2 regions of the Virgibacillus dokdonensis genome follow, and region 2 is predicted to be linked to the other one. Evidence: riboswitches for the same ligand, from Rfam matches in the RefSeq annotation. Region 2 holds a riboswitch; the other holds the start of a gene.

Region 1 (7,676 bases), 3.1 Mb from region 2:
CGGGAGCTTTAGTAACTGCCGATATAACAGAAACGCCATCAGCGCCTGCTTCCATAACAGCTGCTGCATTTTCAGTGTTAATTCCGCCTATACCAACAATTGGCATGTTGGGGTATAGCCGTTTTACTTCTGTTATAAAGCCTGTACCTACTGCCATCTTTGCATCTTCTTTTGTAGAAGTTGCGAAAATGGGGCCCACGCCAAGATAGTCGACGTAATCCAGCGGGCTGGCATGCAGTTCTTCCAGGTTGGAAACAGAAAGACCAATCCATTTATTTGGAAACTGTTGGCGCAATTCTTTTGCGTGCTTATCATCTTGACCGACATGTATGCCATCTGTATCTAAAACTGCTGTTAACTCTACATCATCATTAATAAAAAACGGAATGTTATGTTGGCGACAGATATTGCGCAATTCTTTTCCTAATAACGTTTTTTGTATGCCAGATAAAGCACCAGATCCTTTTTCCCGATATTGAAAAGCTGTAATACCTGCCTGAATCGCTTCTTTTAAAACTTGCTTCGGGTCTCGATCACAATTTTGGCTTCCCATGATGAAATATTTACGTAAAGCTTTTTGTAAATGCAAGCTTCTAGCCTCCTTATTTACTTAACGTTTAGCTCTTGCGAAAGACATATTACTTGATGTTAAGCTGATCTATTCCATTGGACAATGCGTCAATAAAGGCTGGAAGAAAGCTGCCAGAACCTTGAACATGCTCTTGATTAGCAGCATACTCGGCTGCTAATCCATAAAAATGTACGGCTGCAAATGCCTGTTCTTCTACTTTCGCATTTGTAGCTAGACAAGCTGCTATAATAGAGCCTAGCAAACAACCAGCACCTGTGATTTTTTCCAAATAGACATGCCCGCTTCTGTTTTCTATTACCGTTTCATTGTTACTACAAATATAGTCCGTCTCTCCTGTTACTACAGCAGTCGTATGATACATGTTGGCTACTTTTTTAGCAATCTCTTTTCCATCACCATCTCCGACAGATTCTACCCCCTTTACTTCCCATGGCATATCAACTAGCTTAGCCATTTCGCCTGCATTTCCTTTAATAACAGTAAATTGTACTTCTTGTAATAATTGTTTAACGACATCTTTACGAAATGATGTGGCGCCAATGCCAACAGGGTCTAGTACTACTGGGATGTCTTTTTTGTTGGCGGCTTTACCAGCAAGCTTCATTGCTGGTATCTCTGTCAATGTTGATGTACCAATATTTATAAGCACACCATTAGAAATGGACGCCATTTCTTCTGCTTCTTCTGTTGCTTTTGCCATAATCGGTGAAGCCCCAAAAGCTAGTAAACCATTAGCAGTAAAATTCATCACGACTTCATTTGTCAAATTGTGAATTAACGGATTGGCCTCCCTAACTTGCTCTATAATTGATGTATTCATTGTTTCACCCTTTCTTCACGAATTCCCCAATGGTTGGTAGGGCCGTTCCCAGCGCCTAATGGGAAAGAATGCTTAATAGCTGCTGTAACAAATTGTTTAGCCTCTTTTACCGCTTCATATAACGGCAGGCCTTTAGCTAAATGAGCGGTAATGGCTGCCGAGTACGTACAACCAGTGCCATGCGTACTTGTTGTGTCAAAGCGTTTGGAGTGAAAGGTATGCATCTTATGTCCATCATATAAATAGTCAATGGCATCTCCATGCATATGTCCACCTTTTACTAGGGCAGCCCGAGCACCATGTTTATCCACCATTTCTTTGGCTGCTTCTTGTAAATCGTTAACATCATGGATTTTGTTGCCAGTAATAAATTCTGCTTCTGGAATATTTGGCGTAACAACAGTTGCTAAAGGTAGAAGCTGTTCTTTTAAATAATCTCTTGCTTCTTCGGCAATTAAAGGATCGCCGCTAGTAGCAACCATAACAGGGTCCATGACGTAGTATGCGTCTGTACTAGTAAGTTGTTTTTGGATGACGCGCATCATCGATTCATTGGCAATCATGCCTGTTTTTAGACTGTGTACAGGCATGTCAGAAAAAACAGATTGCAATTGCTCATCTATCATATCAATAGGGATATGGTGGACATTTTGTACACCAGTTGTATTTTGTGCAACAATCGATGTGATGACGGACATACCATAAACAGTTAACTCTTGAAATGTTTTCAGATCTGCCTGAATACCTGCACCTCCACTTGGGTCAGTTCCTGCAATCGTTAATGCACATGGAATTGGTTTCAAATTATTCGCTTCCTTTCTTTATATAATTGCCAGTATATTTCGTGAACCATGATGGCTCATTTTCGAGCGAACTACTATCTAGAATGATTCCCAAACATATAAATAGTTATCATATAGTCTTGGACTTAAAGCCAGTTTAATACTGCCTTTGTATACGAATCAGCTTATCTGTATTCACGCGTGAAACAATAAACCACCCTAAAAAAGCTCCAGAAATGCTACTTGCTAAAAATGACGGGACAAAGAATAGAGCTCCGGCACTACTGTCCATGAATAAGCGAGCAATGGGTACGGCAAGCAAGGATCCTACAATTCCAGTCCCTATACTTTCTCCAATGACAGCCCATCGTTTCTTCTCAAATCTACGATACAGTAAAGCTGCAAACCATGCTCCTACCATGGCTCCTGGAAATGCTAATAAAGTTCCAAGTCCTAGCATATTTCGTAACAGACCAATCATAAAAGCTATTATTACAGCAGGTCCAGGTCCTAACGTAATAGCTGCCATCACATTAACAGCATGTTGCACGGGGTACGCTTTGGCAAATCCAGCAGGAAACCAAAGAAATTGTGCTGCTAGTGTGCCAATAGCAACAAAGACAGCCATTAATGTTAATGTGTATGTTTTTTTCATAGCATCACCTTGCTTTTGTCTATTTTACTAAGAGGAAAGTAGTGAAGAACAGCATTTTTAATAGAAGTTGCTGTAAGGTTTCTTTCATTCTAAACGGGAAGTCGTTGTCGACGAATAGAATAGAACAAAAGGAACAAGCATAACGCCATGTTACTTATCCTATAAACCTTATCTTTTCCTAACATGCAAAAAAAGTCAGACCCCAGACAGAACCTGACTTAGAAGAAGAAATATAGAAAGAGAATCTCTACTACTTCCCTCCGCTGGTCTTAACCAGATCAGGTCAATAAGAGTCAGAAGCTATTGCTTCTTCTCAGCCCATGATAGGCTCCCCTAGTAGTTCTTATAAAATATTCTACTAAAATATTAAACGCTAACACATCAAGCTTAACAAAATGGTAGATGTTTGTCATGGAAAAAGCTAGTACCTTTCCGCATCTTTATTACCTTGAATTGTACTTGCGTGGTTTAGAGATAGTTGTAAAGGGAAAATAATTGCCTGTTTTGAATAATGGCCTGCAAATCCACTTTCTATAAAATTACGGTCCATCTTTTATAGATGAAGTTAAAACATATTCAAAACTTTTAAAAGAAAGGTTAATAATTTCATGTGGACATGAATATGATAAGCATTACAAGATGGTTCTAAAATCCTAGTTTTTCATCGGTATATTAGAAACGCTTTCATGAAGAGGTGGTGACCTACTCCATGAGATTATAGAAGGATAAATCAGAAAGTGAAAGGAGGGGGAACAAATCTATTACAAAATAAGTAAATGCAAGATATTCCTTACAGGTGATAATGAACCGGGGAAAAAACTGTTTCAATAGACTGAATTTTTAGTTTGTTAACAAGATACCTATTTGCGAGTTTAAAATGTAAAGGCATGACAACATCCACCGCAAATATATGGCAAGAAACTATCTATTTCTAAAGTTGAGGTGCTTTAGAGTGGTGGAAATTTGTAAGAAACGAGGTGAAATCAGAATGTCCAAAGAAGTCATACTGGAACTAAAAGATGTCCATACGCATTTTTTTACGGAAAAAGGGGAGGTTCCCGCTGTGAATGGGGTTCGTTTATCTGTATGTAAAGGAGAGGTCGTTGGTATTGTTGGAGAATCGGGCTGTGGAAAAAGCGTCACATCCTTATCCATCATGCAATTAATACCTAGCCCGCCTGGCAAAATTGTAAGTGGTGACATTTATTTTAAAGGGGAAAATATCGTATCAGCTTCTCCTAAAAGAATGAAACAGATACGGGGAAATGAAATTGCTATGATTTTTCAGGAACCAATGACATCTTTAGATCCTTTATTTACCATTGGTAATCAAATGATAGAAGCGATTCGACTACACGAAAAAACAAGCAAAAAAGAAGCGCGTAACAAAGCGATTACATTATTAGAACTTGTTGGAATTCCTAGGGCAAATGCTATTGTCGCTAGTTATCCGCATCAATTATCAGGTGGAATGCGACAGCGGGTCATGATTGCAATGGCGATGGCTTGCGAACCAGATTTGTTAATAGCGGATGAACCAACAACAGCACTTGATGTAACGATACAGGCACAAATACTCGATTTAATGCGACAGTTAAATCAAGAAAAGCAGACAGCTATTCTGTTCATCACACATGATTTAGGTGTCGTTGCAGAGATTTGTGATCGCGTCGCAGTGATGTATGCTGGGCAAATCATCGAAGAAGGGACGACGAGAGAAATATTAAAATATCCTAACCACCCCTATACAAAAGGATTAATTCGTTCATTACCAAATGTGAAGAAAACAGAACAACAATTATATTCTATTCCAGGTACGGTTCCTAAGCCACAGAAGGAAAAGATAGGTTGTCGTTTTGCACCTCGTTGTGAATGGGCATTTGCACCATGTTTTCAAGCAAACCCTCCATTATATGAACTAGAAAATAACCGCACAAGTAGATGCTTTTTACATGAAAAGGAAGCATGATTGCTCCCATTAAAGCAAGCAGGAAGGAGGTAGAGGAGAAAGTGGTCCAACCATTGTTAGAAGTGAAAGGATTACAGAAACATTTCGCAGTTAAAGGCGGGGTATTTGGAAGGAAAAAGCGTGTTATCAAAGCTGTCGATGATGTCTCATTCAGTGTAAGAGAAGGAGAGATACTTGGTATTGTTGGAGAGTCAGGATGCGGAAAATCAACAACTGGAAAAGCCATTTTACGATTATTGGAGCCTTCGAGTGGGGAAGTGATGTTTGCTGGAAAAAGGATAAAGGATCTTGAAGCAAAAGAGTTGCGAAAGCTCCGCAAAGATATGCAAATTATTTTTCAAGATCCTTACGCTTCGTTAAATCCAAGACATACGGTTGAAAAAATCATTGCAGAACCGCTACTTGTTCATGGGGTGACAGCCAAAACAGCACGTAAACAGCGTGTGAAAGAACTGTTAGAAATAGTCGGTTTAAATAGCTACCATGCTTCCAGATACCCACATCAATTTAGTGGTGGACAACGGCAACGAATTGGTATTGCTAGAGCGTTAGCAAATCATCCTAAATTAATTATTTGCGATGAGGCTGTTTCTGCATTGGATGTATCTGTTCAGGCGCAAATTTTGAATTTAATGCAAAAATTACGTGAAGAATTTCAATTGACTTATTTGTTTATTGCGCATGACTTAAGTGTTGTAAAGTATATTAGTGATCGTGTAGGGGTCATGTACTTGGGACGAATGATGGAATTAGCGGACAAGGATACATTGTATGAAAATCCACAGCACCCATACACCCAAGCATTATTATCAGCTGTACCGACCCCAGATCCAGATGGCATTCGAGAACGAATTATTTTAAAAGGGGATGTACCTAGCCCTGCAAACCCCCCACCAGGTTGTGTCTTTCATACACGATGCCCGCAAGCAATGGATATTTGTAAAACAGCTAAACCTGCTTTCCAAGAGATGGAAGCGAATCATTTTATTGCTTGTCATTTATACACGTGAAAGCATGTTGTGTAAAGGGATGTGCACGATTGAAAATGGTTAGCGAGCATGAAAAAACTTACTAGTGCATATGGAGTGCTCATTAAATGTGTGAGGGTAAAATGTAGAACTTCGTGTTCGTTTACACGATAGGAAAGCATAAAATTTTAAAGGTTTATCGTATAACATTACAGCTTTCGCCCATAAGACTTGGCGACAAAACAAGTCTTTCTAACTAAAAAATTTTAAGGGGGAAGAAAAATGAAGGGGAAATGCGCGATTTGGTTTATTTTCATGCTGCTATGTATGTTATTTCTAGCAGCGTGTAGTGGTGATGGTGGAGCAAAAACGGACAAAGCAGAGGAGGAAAGTGGTGGTGCAAGTGAAGAGGGTACTAAGGGCGAAAAAGAGGCAACGGCTAACGAAGAGCAGGTATTAGTATTTGGCCGTGGTGGTGATTCAGTTAGTTTAGATTTTGCGAGTGTTTCTGATGGGGAATCCTTGCGTGTTACAGAGAATATTTATGAAAGTTTACTCGATTATGATAAAGAATCGTTTGAGGTAGTTCCAGGCTTAGCGCATGACTGGGAAGTATCTGATGATGGTTTACGGTACACATTTTTTCTAGAAGAAGGCGTTACTTTCCATGATGGCACACCATTTAATGCGGAAGCTGTAAAGGTGAATTTCGAACGTTGGGCCGACCCTGAACATACGTATGCATTTGCGGATGAGGGATACGCTTATCCATTGTATGGCAGTATGTTTGGCGGGTATAAAGGGGATGACGCACATAATATTAAAGAAATAAATATAATGAATGATTATGAAGTGGAATTTGTTTTAAACGCACCTCAAGGACCTTTTTTACAAAATATGGCTATGTCCTATTTTGCAATGACTTCACCAACTGCTTTAGAAAAATATGGTTCTACTATTAATGAAAATCCTGTAGGGACAGGCCCGTTCAAATTTGTTAGCTGGAGTAAGAATGATCAGATCGTGCTAGAGAAAAATGCTAATTACCATAAAGAAGGATTACCCAAATTAGATCAAATTATTTTTGAAGTTATTCCAGAAAACTCAGCTAGGTTAATCGCGTTGCGTTCTGGAGAAGTGGATATTATTGATGGAATTAATCCAGATGATGCAGCTAGTATTGAGTCAGAAGAAGGGCTTGATTTATATGTGCGGGGTGAAAATAACATTGGCTTTTTAGGGATGAATGTAGAAAAAGAGCCGTTAAATGACAAATTAGTTCGCCAAGCGATCAATTATGCGGTAGATACAGATGCGATTGTCGAGGCGCTTTATGCAGGTTATGCAACGACAGCAGCGAATCTAATTCCACCAAATTATTTGGGGTATAATGATGAATTAGAGCCTTACGCGCATGATGTAGAGCAAGCGAAGGAATTATTAGCTGAAGCAGGCTATGGGGATGGATTTGAAATGGACTTATGGGTGATGCCTGTATCGCGACCATACATGCCAGATCCTGAAACAGTTGCTGAAATAGTCCAAAGCAATTTACAAGAGATTGGTATTACAACAAATATTGTCCGTGAAGAATGGGCTCCATATTTAGAAAAAACAGGTAAAGGGGAGCAGGATTTATATTTGCTTGGTTGGTCAGGCTCAAATGGTGATCCAGATTATTTCTTTGACAGTTTGCTACATGGAGATAGCATCGGCGGAGAAAATCGTTCTTTCTTTCAAAATGATGAAGTGGATAAATTAATTGATCAAGCTGGTGCAGAAATCGATCAAGATAAGCGGGCAGCATTGTATAAACAAGTGCAAACCATTCTTCATGAAGAAGTTCCAGGGGTAAATATTGTTCACTCAACACCGCTAGTTGCCGCTAAA
Region 2 (7,676 bases):
TTGCATTAAATCTGTAATATTACTATTCGGGATACCAGAAGTGAAAAACGCTGCATCTAAATTTCCATTTTTCATTTCCTGTACACTATCAGCGTAACCTGTATGTGTAACTTTAGAAAGATTATCATAGGATAACCCCAGTACTTCTAGTACCTTCTGTGCGCTTTGTTCCACACCAGATCCTACTTTACCAACACCAACACGTTTCCCTTCCAAATCTTCCACATTCTCAATCCCGCTATCAGTAGTAGCAACAATTTGAACAACATTTTGATACATACCCGCCAGTGCTTGCACATCTACAGAGTTTCCATCAAATTGACCTGTTCCCTCTATTGCATCAAACCCAACATCGCTCATGATAATGCTCATTTGATTCAATCCATTCTGCATATTTTGAACGTTAGCAACAGAGGCACCTGTAGATTCAACAGTTACATTATTTACAAATTCACTTTCTTCAAAAACTGGCTTCAAAGCACCTCCTATCGGATAATAGGTTCCGGATGTGCCACCTGTTCCAAAAACAATTGCTTGTGCCTCTCCATTGCTAGCCGCTGAATGATTATTTGCTTTATCACCTCCACTACAAGCTGCTAAATAAAACAGCCCTATAATGACCATAATAAGGAATATATATTTCTGCATAACTCCTCTCCCCCTCCATTGTTATGGTTCAAATGATAACGCTTCCAAGTAAAATGATAAATATTTTGAACATAATGTACGTTTTGGACATTTTGTTCAAAATATTTACTCCTAATTACACTGAACAAAGGCGCAAGAACCCGTTTAGAAACGTAGCGACTGGAACAAATCAACTAAAGTTTTAGGAAGCCTGGCACTAAAACAGGGATATGCCGACGCCCTAAGGCAAGCCGTTTTTAGTCGGCCTTCCTATTTAGCACGAACCGCTGGTGACTGATCGTAGGGCGATTTTGTGAAGTCGCCTAGTTGCTGGGTGCTGGAGCCGGACGTCGCTATTCCGCTAAATCGGTACCCAACAATAAATTTTATACTTTCTTATTCTTTTAAAAAAAGAGGGTGAAACCTATAATTATATGATGGATTAAGAGCTGTTTTTATTCACTTTACGCATGAGCTGATAACGATTTACAGGTCTGCCTACAGTTCCATACTGTAAGACAATTTCAACTGCACCCCCTTTTTCTAAATAATCTAAATACCTTCTTGCGGTAACTCGGGAAATTCCTATACAGGAAGCTGCTTCATCAGCTGAAATAGAACTATTTTTGCGTTCTAATAAGTTGGTAATTTGCTGTAATGTTTGCTTATTCAATCCTTTTGGAAGCGCATTCGCTTTATGGTTTGCTTCTGACCGCTTATTGATCCACAAGTCAATCATTTCTTGGTCAACTCTATCGTTGCCATAGAAATGAAAATGATAATCTCGATACTTGTTTAATGCCTCTACTAAACGACTATACTTAAATGGCTTTATAAGATAATCAAACGCCCCATGCTGCATCATATTGCGAACCATTTCCCTATCTTCTGCAGCAGAGATGACAATTACTTCCACATTTATATTGTGATGTCGAAGCGCCTTTATCGTTTGAATTCCATCTTGTTCAGGCATATAAATATCGAGTAATATAGATTGGGCTGATAGATTTGACAATGCTCGACACCTGTTTTTCCATCTCTTGCAGTAGCGACAACGATGAAATCGTTTACTTTTTCTACCATCTTTTTGTTTACTTCCTGCACCATGGGATCATCTTCAATGATAACAACTTTTACCTCTGTATTTTTACACATTCGTATCCCCCTCTCTTCGGACTTGATCCCGAATTCGGCCCCTTGTGATAAAATTGTAAAATGAAGCTTTCCTATAGCGAAAAAAACTTATGATAATGATGCCCGTTCAGCTATCATCCTACCAATCTCTAGCGAAGCTGTTGCAGCGGGCGAAGGTGCATTGCAAACGTGGAGCACATTTTTTCCGGGTATAATAAAAAAGTCATCAAGTAGTGTTCCATCTCGAAGCATAGCTTGTGCGCGTACACCAGATGGAGCTTTTATCACATCTTCTGTTTGGATTTCTGGAATAAAACGCTGCAAACTTTTTACAAATAATGCTTTATACAAAGAACGCGACATTTCCATTGCGCCCACCTTTATATTTGCCTTTGCTAATCGCCAAAATCCTGGAAATAACAAAGTAGCTAGTGCTTCTTTCCTATCTATGTCCCACTTATTGTATCCTTCTTTTTTAAGACTCCATACTGCATTAGGACCTGCATGCACTTCACCATGAATTCCTCTCGTCAAATGTACGCCTAAAAATGGATACTTTGGGTCTGGTACTGGATAGACCAAATTTTTTACTACATAATGTTTCGTTGCTTTTAATGTAAAATACTCCCCACGAAAAGGGATAATCTTTACATCCGCTAAAATACCCGACTGTTTAACCAATTGGTCGCTATGCAATCCCGCACAATTGATAACCTTTCTAGCGATCAAAGATTGATGATTCGTATCTATCGTTACTTCAAATCCTTTCTCATTCATTTGATGTGCTTGTGTATTTAAAAACAACTCAACTCCTTGGTTTGCGAGTAACTCTACTAATTTATAAGCCACCTGTTGATAATCCACAATACCTGTTGTCGGTATATACAATCCTCCTTCTGCTTGAACATATGGCTCATGATCAATAACTTCCTCTCTTTGTAATTTTGTTATTTGTAAACCATTTTTACAACCTCGGTGATACAGTTGATCCATAAACGGTAGTTCTCGCTTTCTTGTAGCTACAATGATTTTGCCACAAACTTCATGCTCCACCTCATATTTTTGACAAAATGCAATCATAGAATTTCTACCCCTCACCGCTAATTGGGCCTTTAAGCTACCAGGTTTATAATAAATACCACTATGAATGACCCCACTGTTTCTCCCTGTTTGATGAGCTGCCCATGCTTCTTCTTTCTCCAATACGGCAATGGATGAATGCGGATGCTTTGTTTTCAGCTGCCATGCAGTTGCTAAACCTACAATACCTCCACCAATAATAATGTAATCATACATGCACGAATTCCCCTTTCCTTCCTTCAGTTAGGTCTCTCCAATCTGTATATTCAACATATTATCTTAATTAAATAATTATTTCGAATTAAACGAGTTTTTAAACTGAACTTAACAACTTGAAATAAAGCTAAAGCACAAACAACTGTGCAATTTCACAATCAACATATATTTTTCGAATCTCCATATACTATTTAGTATGAAATGGACCGAATAACCTTTTCGAAAACAAATTTAAACAAAAGCATATATACTGCTATTTTCGATAGGGAAATGGTATTTACTGTGCAATTTAGTTATAAGCTTCAAACGAATTGGTTGTGAACTTTGACGTTCTATACTATAATTCACTATAACAAACTATAAAACCGCATAACTATTTGCACTAGGGGAGCTATTTTAGATGGCTGAGAGGATAATTTCTGACCCTTATTACCCGATCTGGATAATACTAGCGTGGGGAAGTGCAGTCAAAACCAGAGAGTACAACATACATAGTCTATTTGGTAAAGACTGCCTTCTTCACGAAAGCAGTCTTTTTTGTGGTCTAGGAAATTATCACTAGCGTTGCATAAATTTTTTATAAAGTAGTCAAGAAAAAACACCTTGTGTCAATACTAAGAATAATAGGAATTATCAATACAAAAACGCATAAAAAAACCTTATAATAAGGGAATGGTAGTCCTGTCCAAATCCCAAATTATAAGGAGTCTTTCATGGACAATCATACCATAAAAATGGTATTCAAGGAATACATTCATCCATTAGATACAAAAGTTATTCAAAAAATGATTGATATAGAAGGGGTAGACAAGTATGTGAAAAAGCTAGATACCATTGCCTATATTCGCTTATTTATTTACGCACAACTTAAAAAATCAGAAAATCTTGCAGTAATCAGTCAGTCTGTTTCACGCAAAAAAACGGTGCAGCGATTAGTAGGTATAGACAGTATCAGTAAGTCACAACTCTCGCGTAAGAATAGACAAATCCCACATGAAATACCAGAAGCTATTCTTCGTCATCTCATTCAAAAGGTACAGTATACACTAGGACCTGTGAAAGCAGGAAAGGCATTGCTTCAGCTGCATTTGATTGATTCATCGACTATTTCCATGTGTCTTAGTGGCTATGAATGGGCTGATTTTCGAGAAACAAAAGCCGGGATTAAAATGCACACTTCAATTAGGTTGTGCAATGATACGCTCTCGCTAGATAAGATGATTCTAACGCCAGCCCGACCAGCGGATGAGACACAGCTGGATGAATTAATTGTTTATCAGTTAGATGTGCTTCATGTATTCGATCGCGGGTACTTCAACTTTGCGAAGTTCGATGCCTATTCGGAAAAAGGAATAAAATTTGCAACGCGTATCAAAGCCAATACAGTGGTACACGTCGTGGAAGAGTTACTCGTGGATCCATCTTCTCCCATCACACGCCATGCCATGGTGACAATCGGAAACATGAAACATCCATTACAATTGATAGAGACAACAGATAGTAATGGCAAGCCTATTCGGATTGTGTGTAACGACGCCAAGCGCAGTGCGCAAGAAATCAGCGATATCTACCGAAACCGCTGGAAAATAGAGTTGTTTTTCAAATGGATCAAGCAACACTTGGTCATTACAACATTATATGGTAAGAGTGAAAATGCCGTTTATAATCAAGTCTATCTTGCAATGATTACCTTTTGCCTGATCATCCTAATGAAAAATAAAATAGGTTTCAAAGGAACCTTGCTGGAAATGTTGCGTTGGATAAAGGATGGTTACGATCAATCCATGGCAACCTTTATTTTGAAAGTGCGTAAAGAACCAGAGCGAGAGTCCAGTGGACGACGAAGGTGGGACAATGAGCGAATTTTTGCAGAGACCCTAGCACAATATGAGACAGGAGACGTGTTACACTTAGATGATTTAACATACGATCCATTCGTTTAAAAGTATATACTATTCAAAAAATGGATGAAGGGCTACCTCTCATGCCTGTTGTCTTTTTTTCATTGTGTACAAATAACATATATCAGAAAATTCTGTTACCTATGTCTCAAATGGAAAATTAACGCTTGACTTGAAGCATTACTTTTTATGCAACGCTAGTGGGAAATTATAAAATTTTGCAGCTGTGGATAAACTAACTAAGTTATTTAGCCACGTCCGGCTCCAGCGCCCAGCAACTAGGCGACTTCACGAAATCGCCTTACGATAAGTCATCATCGGTTCGTTCTAAATAGGAAGGCCGACTAAAGACGGGCTTGCCGGAGGGCGCCGACATACTCCTGTTGCAGGAGCATGATTCCTAAAACTTTCGTTGATTCGTTCCACTCGCTACGTTGCTAATCGGGCGCCCCGAGCCTTTGTTCTATGTGAAAACTTGTTTATAAAAGTTCAAAACGAGTTCCTTTGCTCTTGTAGCACAATTTCATCGCGGTACATTTATAAAACTATGATTCATAGAAGGAGGAAGAAAATTGAATAATCCATTTCATACTTGCCACAACAGTAGAATAGCTGGCTGTGATTTTGCCATTTATCCGATGACAGATCATTTTGTGGATGTTATTACAACAGCATTAAAAGAAGTAGACACATCTAAAGTTTGGGTGAAAACAACGGACATAGGCACATGTGTGAGAGGGAAAATCACCCATGTATTTGATGTCACAAAGGCTTTATTTCTTCATGCCACACAAACAGGTTACCATGTCGTATTTAGTGGTACCTATTCTATCGGTTGTCCGGGAGATTCTGATGGGGATGTATTTTTAGCTGAAGATGATCGACGATTAAACGAAGCAGAGAGCAATAAGATCAAACAAGAGGTAGCCGGAAAGTTTTCTCTCTATCCATTAGGTGGCGGCGACTATATGAATCTCATTTACGACCAAATTGAAGCCATGAAAAAGCAAAACATCCGCGTATCCTCCATTCATTACGCCACACGATTAGATGGAGATGGTAAGGATGTATTTAATGGCTTGGAACAAGTCTTTGTCAACATGGAACATAGTGGGTCTTCTCACACCGTTATGACGACGACAATATCAGCTAACAGTCCTTCTAAAAAGGATGTGAACAGCGATGACTAACTGGCGTTTAAAAGAAATTATTGTTATGGCTGTTTTATCGGTCGTATTTGGGATTGTCTATTTAGCTTTCCTCCCAGTAGGAAAGCTACTTGTATCATTTATGGGCCCCATTGGTTATGACTTTATTTTTGGGATTTGGTTTATCGTATCCATTATTGCGGCCTATATATTACGTAAACCAGGAGCGGCTTTTCTATCCGAAACAATTGCCGCTACGGTTGAAATGCTCTTAGGCAATGCGATGGGGCCAATAATTATTATTACTGGAATTATCCAAGGGCTTGGTGCAGAGACTGCTTTTGCTGCGACAAGATATAAACGCTATTCCTTATGGGTATTAATGCTTGCAGGAGTTGGGGCAGCAATTTTTAGTTTTGTTTGGGGCTATTTTCGTGGCGGATATGCTGCTTTAAGCACACCTTATGTGATTAGCATGCTCATCGTTAGAATGATCAGTGGCGCGATTATTTCCGGTGTACTTGGAAAAGCAATTAGTGACTCACTAGCTAAGACAGGTGTATTATCTAGTTTTGCCCTTGGAAAGAAAATAGATAAAGCGAGGTCCGTATCATGATTCAAGTGCGCGAACTCACACTTTGGTTTAACGAGCATGAACACCCTACTATCAACAAGCTATCCTTTGATTTGCGTTCTGGCGAAACGATGCTTCTACTCGGACCAAGCGGCAGTGGAAAAAGCACACTAACTTGTTGCTTAAACGGGATTTACCCTCGCGAACTTGATGGGGAAATAGCAGGAGATATCCATATCTTTGGGACTTCGATTCAAGATACGAAACCTGGAGAAATGAGTAAACATGTCGGTGTCGTCTTCCAAGATCCTGAAAGTCAATTTTGTATGTTGACGGTAGAAGATGAGATCGCTTTTGGATTGGAGAACATCGACACACCGAAAGATAAAATCGCCACAAAGATAGACGAAGTATTGCAGATGGTAGGCTTAACCGCTTATAAAGAAGCAAACATTCATTCTCTATCTGGAGGACAAAAGCAAAAGCTCGCGCTAGCGTGTATCCTAGCACTTGAACCCGACTTTATAATTTTAGACGAGCCAAGTGCTAATTTAGATCCACTAGCAAAACAGGCATTCATTCAAACGATGAAACATATTCAGGAAGATAAAAAAATTGGGCTCATTGTTATTGAGCATCAATTGGACGGGTGGGTCTCTTTCATAGAGAGAACCTTTATTTTATCCAAAGCAGGACATGGTATATTTGATGGTTCTTTAACAGAAGCGATTACAAAACATGCGGACCTTTTTCAATTAGAAGGCATTGCACTTCCGTCCATTACGGAACTCGCATTACAAGCGTGTCACAATAATCAAGCAGTTTTTTCAAAAATCCCTTTCACATACGAAGATTTTACAACGCATATGTCCTATTTGGATCAAACGTTTTTAGAAACGACTGCCAAAAAAAGTTGCGCATTGGAACCTATCATAGAAGTTCACAACGTAAAGCTTTCGAAAAAGAAACAAAAAATTCTACGTGACATTACTTTCT

The links. A riboswitch is a leader RNA that binds a small molecule or an ion and turns the genes downstream of it on or off. The one in region 2 is predicted to bind thiamine pyrophosphate.
Region 1: another riboswitch for thiamine pyrophosphate. It lies ahead of thiW (energy coupling factor transporter S component ThiW); the one in region 2 lies ahead of B2C77_RS03495 (IS4 family transposase).

What each region holds. Positions count from the first base shown of each region.
Region 1 covers NZ_LT745763.1:3,448,356-3,456,031, reverse strand. Annotated here, with positions in the region: gene thiE (thiamine phosphate synthase) at 1-589, opposite strand, end outside; gene thiM (hydroxyethylthiazole kinase) at 639-1,412, opposite strand; gene thiD (bifunctional hydroxymethylpyrimidine kinase/phosphomethylpyrimidine kinase) at 1,409-2,215, opposite strand; gene thiW (energy coupling factor transporter S component ThiW) at 2,352-2,849, opposite strand; TPP riboswitch at 3,088-3,194, opposite strand; gene B2C77_RS17685 (ABC transporter ATP-binding protein) at 3,838-4,818, shown strand; gene B2C77_RS17680 (ABC transporter ATP-binding protein) at 4,860-5,828, shown strand; gene B2C77_RS17675 (ABC transporter substrate-binding protein) at 6,069-7,676, shown strand, end outside.
Region 2 covers NZ_LT745763.1:374,610-382,285, reverse strand. Annotated here, with positions in the region: gene B2C77_RS03510 (TAXI family TRAP transporter solute-binding subunit) at 1-648, opposite strand, end outside; gene B2C77_RS03505 (response regulator) at 1,070-1,600, opposite strand; gene B2C77_RS21310 (response regulator) at 1,570-1,782, opposite strand; gene lhgO (L-2-hydroxyglutarate dehydrogenase) at 1,870-3,057, opposite strand; TPP riboswitch at 3,432-3,534, shown strand; gene B2C77_RS03495 (IS4 family transposase) at 3,771-5,000, shown strand; gene B2C77_RS03490 (YkoF family thiamine/hydroxymethylpyrimidine-binding protein) at 5,531-6,148, shown strand; gene B2C77_RS03485 (ECF transporter S component) at 6,141-6,722, shown strand; gene B2C77_RS03480 (ABC transporter ATP-binding protein) at 6,719-7,676, shown strand, end outside.